Tolumonas auensis DSM 9187: one gene and its partner. Each later gene encodes a partner of the first gene's protein in a complex. Links are inferred from orthologs where the notes say so. Each region holds a gene or a part of one and is shown on either strand. Other genes may lie near its edges. The genes, in order: rne and eno.

Evidence for each region.
Region 2: the proteins of rne (region 1) and eno are in contact, whole or in part, in a solved structure (PDB 2FYM), measured with the Escherichia coli proteins. The link is inferred for Tolumonas auensis DSM 9187 from one-to-one orthologs.

What each region holds. Positions count from the first base shown.
Region 1 is NC_012691.1:2,407,532-2,411,225, reverse strand. The notes cover bases 79-3,448. They hold rne (ribonuclease E), read right to left. Parts: upstream 3,132-3,448; coding sequence 279-3,131; downstream 79-278. Other genes in these bases: TOLA_RS11180 (FNR family transcription factor), read right to left, coding at 79-129. In the rest of the region: more of TOLA_RS11180, read right to left, coding at 1-78; 23S rRNA pseudouridine(955/2504/2580) synthase RluC, read left to right, coding at 3,455-3,694. UniProt on the Escherichia coli protein: Endoribonuclease that plays a central role in RNA processing and decay. Required for the maturation of 5S and 16S rRNAs and the majority of tRNAs. Also involved in the degradation of most mRNAs.
Region 2 is NC_012691.1:3,005,497-3,008,703, reverse strand. The notes cover bases 198-3,080. They hold eno (phosphopyruvate hydratase), read left to right. Parts: upstream 198-929; coding sequence 930-2,231; downstream 2,232-3,080. Other genes in these bases: ispD (2-C-methyl-D-erythritol 4-phosphate cytidylyltransferase), read left to right, coding at 2,650-3,080; ftsB (cell division protein FtsB), read left to right, coding at 2,329-2,646; TOLA_RS14020 (CTP synthase), read left to right, coding at 198-841. Also shown: more of TOLA_RS14020, read left to right, coding at 1-197; more of ispD, read left to right, coding at 3,081-3,207. UniProt on the Escherichia coli protein: Catalyzes the reversible conversion of 2-phosphoglycerate (2-PG) into phosphoenolpyruvate (PEP). It is essential for the degradation of carbohydrates via glycolysis.

The DNA of each region.
Region 1 (3,694 bases):
GTCAAGAAGGTCTAATTCGGAGGTGTTAAGCGAAAAAGGGATGCAGAGTTGGCTGATACTGCAATCATGACAATGAATAGTACCGCCACACGATGGAGGTCTTTTAGCTTTTGCTTTGTCCTGGATCATCTTGACGCTATTTGATTTTTGATTTTAGTCAAAAATATACCATTAACCGGGGTGGTTTGGGTAGCAATAATGATGAGCTTTTATCTGTGAACGTAAGGGTATCGGTAAATAAATCCGCCGTTGAATATGACAACGGCGGATTTTGAGTCTTATCGGGCTTCAGGGCGTCCGGCTGGAGCTGATGCCTGTTGCTTCAGAGTAGAAGTGCCTGCTGCACGGCCACTACCATTTACCGGCTTACGCTCATAAGGAGGATAATCTCCTTTTGGCTGAGCTGGTGGTAAAGGCATTTCGGCAGGACGAGTCATTGCAGCATTAGCAAAACGGACACGTTCAATCAAACCATGAGCCTTGGGTTTATTAACAACAACCGCAGTTGCGGTGCTGATAACAACAGGTTCTGATTTAACTGTTTCTTCCACTGCTACGGGTTCAGCAATCACAACGACAGGTGCTGCTATTTCCACAGCGATAATGGTCTCTGCTGTTGTCTGCATATCAGAAGCAGCCTGTTCAGTAACTACCGCTGCTTCAGGTGACTCAATCACCGTCACTTCGGTTTTTTCTGCAGGTTCTGCTACCAGCGATGTTTCCGCAACAACTGGTGTTTCAACAGGGCTTTCAGAAACGACTACCTGAGGCAAAGCATCAGCTTGTTGCTGTGGAATTACTTCTGTCACAACTACCGTTTCCACAGCCTGTTCCTGAACTGGTGCTTCAGAAACTGTCTCGGTGGACGTTACAGTCTGAATTGCTTTTTCTTCCGCATTCCGTTCAGCGTTATTGCGGCGACGGCGTGTACGAGGTTGTGCTTCTGCCACTACTGTTTCAGTTTCAGGCTTCGCTGCAACAATCTCAGTTTGGACTGTTTCATCGCTTATCCGTACTTTCTTACGCATATTGCGGCGTTCACGACGTTCTTCAACACGCTGTTCTTTACGGGATACATCCTGTTGTTCTTCAGCCACTGCAGCAGGTGCAGGTACTTCATTGCGTGGCTTACGTTCTTTAGGCGTACGCTCAGGTTTAACTGCTGGCGACTCTTTTTCAACGTTATTGTCACGTACAGAAGGTCGGTCAGTTCGTTCCGCCCGGTCTTGTCGAGGGCGACGAGGCTGACGAACCGGAGTGGTCTGAGTTTTTTCTTCTGGTGCTGCAGTACCAGCAACATCTTCTTCACGGTTACGCGCAGCATAGGAGGTATTACGTTTACGGTTATTATTGCGGTTATCACGACGACGCGGTTGCGGACGCTCTTTAACCGGTGGTTTTTCTTCTGCTACCTGAGTTTCAGCAGAACCTTTAAATAATGCACCAATAAAGCCGAATAGGCGTGACAGTAAACCTTCAGCTGCTGGTTTTGCGACAACCGGAGTTGGGGTATTAACTGGCGTTGGAGCCGGTACACTCGGTGCAACGAAACCCTGCAAGGCTGGTTGTTCTGCCGGTGCAATAATCTGCTGTGGTTTTGGTTGATATTCTTCAACCGGAGCTTCAGTTTTTAATTCATAACTGAGTGCATCGCTTTCTTCGCCTGAACGGAAACGAGACACTTCAAAGTGTGGCGTTTCCAAACGAGTATTTGGAATAATCAGCAACTGAACTTTGTGGCGTTGTTCGAGCGTTAGCACTGCCTGACGTTTTTCGTTAAGCAAATAAGCGGCAACATCAACAGGAACCTGAGCAATAACCTGCTCAGTATTATCTTTCAGTGCTTCTTCTTCGATAAGACGCAGGATACTCAGTGCCAGCGATTCATTGTCACGGATGAAACCCTGACCACTGCAACGCGGGCAGACATGAGTACTGGACTCATTCAGTGAAGGACGTAAACGCTGACGGGATAATTCCAGCAGCCCGAAGCGGGAAATACGGCCTAACTGAATACGTGCACGATCCTGACGCACGGCATCACGCAGACGATTTTCAACTTCACGCTGATGGCGGACAGGCGTCATATCGATAAAGTCGATAACGATCAACCCACCTAAATCGCGCAGACGCAATTGACGGGCGATTTCATCGGCTGCTTCCAGATTGGTTTGCAGAGCCGTTTCTTCAATATCACCACCCTTGGTTGCCCGGGATGAGTTGATATCAATAGAAGTCAGCGCTTCGGTCGGATCAATAACGATTGAACCACCGGATGGCAAACGCACTTCACGCTGGAAAGCAGATTCAATCTGACTTTCGATCTGGAAATGAGTGAAAAGTGGAATTTCACTTTTATACAGTTTTACGCGATTGACGAAATCCGGACGAACCAATTCAATATGTTGTTTAGCTCGTTCAAAAATGGTTTCACTATCAATCAGGATTTCACCGATATCCCGGCGCAGATAGTCACGAATAGCGCGAACAATAACGTTACTTTCCTGATGGATCAGGAATGGCGCTGCCCGGTTGCTGGATGCTGTTTTGATAGCATTCCAGTGTTTCAGCAGGATATTCAGATCCCACTCCAGTTCTTCCTGTGATTTACCGACGCCTGCGGTACGAACAATCAATCCCATTCCGGACGGGACTTCCAGACCGTTCATGGCTTCTTTCAGTTCAGTACGTTCATCACCCTCAATCCGGCGGGAAATACCACCGGCGCGGGGGTTATTCGGCATCAGAACCAGATAGCTGCCAGCCAGACTGATAAAGGTAGTTAACGCAGCACCTTTATTGCCACGTTCTTCTTTATCAATCTGAACGATAACTTCTAAACCTTCTTTGATCACTTCTTTGATATTAGGGCGACCGTGGAAGGTATAGTTTTCAGGAAAATATTCGCGGGCAATCTCTTTGAGCGGCAGGAAACCATGGCGCTCAGCACCATAATCAACGAAGGCTGCTTCCAGACTTGGCTCGATACGAGTGATTTTCCCTTTGTAAATGTTGGCTTTTTTCTGCTCATGGCCCGGATTTTCAATATCCAGATCATAAATACGCTGCCCATCAACGAGGGCTACACGCAACTCTTCTTCCTGAGTTGCGTTAATAAGCATTCTTTTCATTCAAATCTCTGTTTTTGTAAATTGTTTTGATTATGTACTTCACCGTTGCTTGAAACAGACACTACCGGCCTCGGGTCTTAATGGCATGTATTGGCAACCTCCCGGTTGGGACATGCGTGAGGCGCACTTTTAGGTGCGTTCATGTTTCCTCCCTTGCGACAAGGGGGCGAGTGAAGAATCGATGATTTTCTGATACGTAGGCAACAACCAGCCTTACGCTTTATATAGAAAATCACTTCATTATTCCATTTTCCGTTGAAGCAGCGCAAGGCATGCTGTAATGAGTTTGCGACAATCATCAATGGCTGAGTTAGAATTAATACATGAATAATACAAATCCTGGCGTACAGTTCATCACTATTGATGCTGAGCAAGATGGACAACGCATAGATAACTTTTTGAAAACTCAGCTAAAAGGGGTTCCTAAAAGCCTCATTTACCGTATTTTGCGCAAAGGAGAGGTGCGAGTTAATAAAAAACGCATTAAACCTGAGTATAAACTCTGTGTTGGCGATGAGATTCGTGTTCCTCCTGTTCGGGTAGCCGAAGAGAATGAACTGCCT
Region 2 (3,207 bases), 600 kb from region 1 along the record:
GCAATGTGGCGAAGCGAATCTGGCTGAGTGGGAACAGGTTATTTATCAGGAAGCCAATCCAACTGGTGAAGTCACTATTGGTATGGTCGGTAAATACGTTTCTCTGCCGGATGCTTATAAATCAGTTAACGAAGCCCTGAAACACGCAGGTCTGAAAAACCGTTTGAGCATCAATATCCGCTACATCGACTCTCAGGATCTGGAAACCAAGGGTCTGGAAGTTCTGGATGGTCTGGATGCGATCCTGGTTCCTGGTGGTTTCGGTGAGCGTGGTGTCGAAGGTAAGATCCTGGCAGCACAATATGCGCGTGAAAACAAGATTCCTTACTTAGGTATCTGTCTGGGTATGCAGGTTGCGCTGATTGAATTCGCGCGCCATGTTGCCGGTATGGATGGTGCACATTCTTCCGAATTTAAGCGTGATACACCTTATCCGGTCGTTGGTCTGATCACTGAATGGATCGACGAAGAAGGTAAAGTGGAAGTGCGCACCGAAGGTTCTGATCTGGGCGGCACCATGCGTCTGGGTTCGCAACTGTGTCATTTGGTGGAAGGCTCTAAAGTTCGCGCATTGTATGGTAGCGACACCATTCAGGAACGTCATCGTCATCGTTACGAAGTGAACAATACTCTGTTGCCGAAGATCGAAGCGGCTGGTCTGAAAGTCACCGGTTTGTCTGCAGACAAGAAACTGGTAGAAATTGTTGAAAACCCTGATCACCCATGGTTCGTAGCAGTACAGTTCCATCCGGAATTTACCTCTACACCTCGTGACGGGCATCCTCTGTTTGAAGGCTTCATTCAGGCCGCAGGGGAATACATGAAAAGACACCTAAATTAATCGACAATAACCGTGGTTGTGGCATATTGCGGCAACTGCATTTTATAACTTTGTTTGTTGTTTATTTCTTAAAACGAGGATTGATAATATGTCTAAAATCGTCAAAGTGATTGCTCGCGAAATCATCGACTCACGCGGTAACCCTACTGTTGAAGCTGAAGTGCACCTGGAAGGTGGTTTCGTAGGTATGGCTGCTGCTCCGTCTGGTGCATCTACCGGCTCTCGCGAAGCACTGGAACTGCGTGACGGTGACAAAGCTCGTTTCCTGGGTAAAGGTGTTCTGAAAGCTGTTGGCGCTGTAAACGGCCCAATCGCTGCTGCCCTGCTGGGTAAAGACGCTCAGGATCAAGCTGCTATCGACCAGATCATGATCGACCTGGATGGTACTGAAAACAAATCTAACTTCGGTGCTAACGCAATCCTGGCTGTGTCTCTGGCGAATGCTAAAGCGGCTGCTGCTGCTAAAGGCCTGCCACTGTACGCTCACATCGCTGAGCTGAACGGTACTCCAGGTGTTTACTCTATGCCTCTGCCAATGATGAACATCATCAACGGTGGCGAGCACGCAGACAACAACGTAGACATCCAGGAATTCATGATCCAGCCTGTTGGCGCTAAGACCCTGAAAGAAGCAGTTCGCATGGGTGCTGAAGTGTTCCACAACCTGGCTAAAGTTCTGAAATCTAAAGGCTACAACACTGCAGTTGGTGATGAAGGTGGTTTCGCTCCTAACCTGAAATCTAACGCTGAAGCACTGGAAGTTATCGCTGAAGCTGTTGCTGCTGCTGGCTATGTGCTGGGTAAAGACGTTACTCTGGCGATGGACTGCGCTGCATCTGAATTCTACGATGCTGAGAAGAAAGAATATAACCTGAAAGGCGAAGGTCGTATCTTCACCTCTAACGGTTTCTCTGACTTCCTGGAAGACCTGACTACCAAATTCCCAATCGTTTCTATCGAAGACGGTCTGGACGAATCTGATTGGGAAGGCTTCGCTTACCAGACTCAGAAACTGGGTAAAAAAATCCAGATCGTTGGTGACGACCTGTTCGTAACTAACACCAAGATCCTGAAACGTGGTATCGACAACGGTATCGCTAACTCAATCCTGATCAAATTCAACCAGATCGGTTCTCTGACCGAAACTCTGGCTGCGATCAAAATGGCTAAAGACGCTGGTTACACTGCAGTTATCTCTCACCGTTCAGGTGAAACTGAAGATGCAACCATCGCTGACCTGGCTGTTGGTACCGCTGCTGGCCAGATCAAAACTGGTTCTATGAGCCGTTCTGACCGTGTTGCTAAATACAACCAGCTGATTCGTATCGAAGAAGCTCTGGGCGCTAAAGCACCGTTCAACGGTCTGAAAGAAGTGAAAGGTCAGGCTTAATTCCTGTATTCGCTTAAAAAATGATGAAGCCCCGCCAATTGGCGGGGCTTTCTTTTATGTTGGAATATGGGAAACTATGTCTCCAGGAGGAGACGCCATGCGCCTGTTTACCCTTATCCTGATGGTTGTGTTGGCGTTAGTGCAACGTCAGCTCTGGTTCGGGAAAAACGGACTCGTTGAGTATCGACAAGTCTCAGAAAATTTATTACGCCGGCAGGCTGATAATCAGAAACTGCAGGAACGTAATATGCTGCTTAAAGAAGATATTGAAGACCTGAAAAGTGGTCTGGAAGCCATTGAAGAATTAGCCCGAAATGATCTGGGTTTTATTAAATCCGGAGAAACTTTTTATCGGGTACTGCCTCGTGACAGTGCCGGACAAAATAAACAAAGCTCACTACCGAAGAGTGATTAAGTCATGCAGACATTTACCGCCGTAGTGCCCGCCGCAGGCCGGGGAAGCCGGATGCAGGCTAATAAGCCGAAACAATATTTGCATCTGGGTGATAAAACGATCATCGAGCATACGTTAACCCGCTTGCTGGCTCATCCGCAGATTGAAAAAATTGTTGTGGTGATCGCCGATGATGATCACTATTTTTCCTCGCTGCCCCTGGCGAATCATCCCCGGATTGAAGTAACGCTGGGGGGGCCGGAACGGGCAATATCGGTATTAAATGGTCTGTCCTCAGTTGAAACAGACTGGGTGCTGGTGCATGACGCTGCACGGCCCTGCATTACGCAGTCTGATCTGGATGCTTTAATGGCTGCGGCGGAACTCGGTGAGGACGGCGCTATTCTGGCGGTTCCGGTTAAAGACACCATGAAACGTTCCGACTCACAGCAACGGATTGAAGAAACAGTAGAAAGAGGTCACCTCTGGCATGCGTTAACACCGCAAATGTTTCCTACTCAGCAGTTGGCTGATGCAATTGATGCCGGACTGACTCAGTCAATCGTATTAACAGACGAAGCT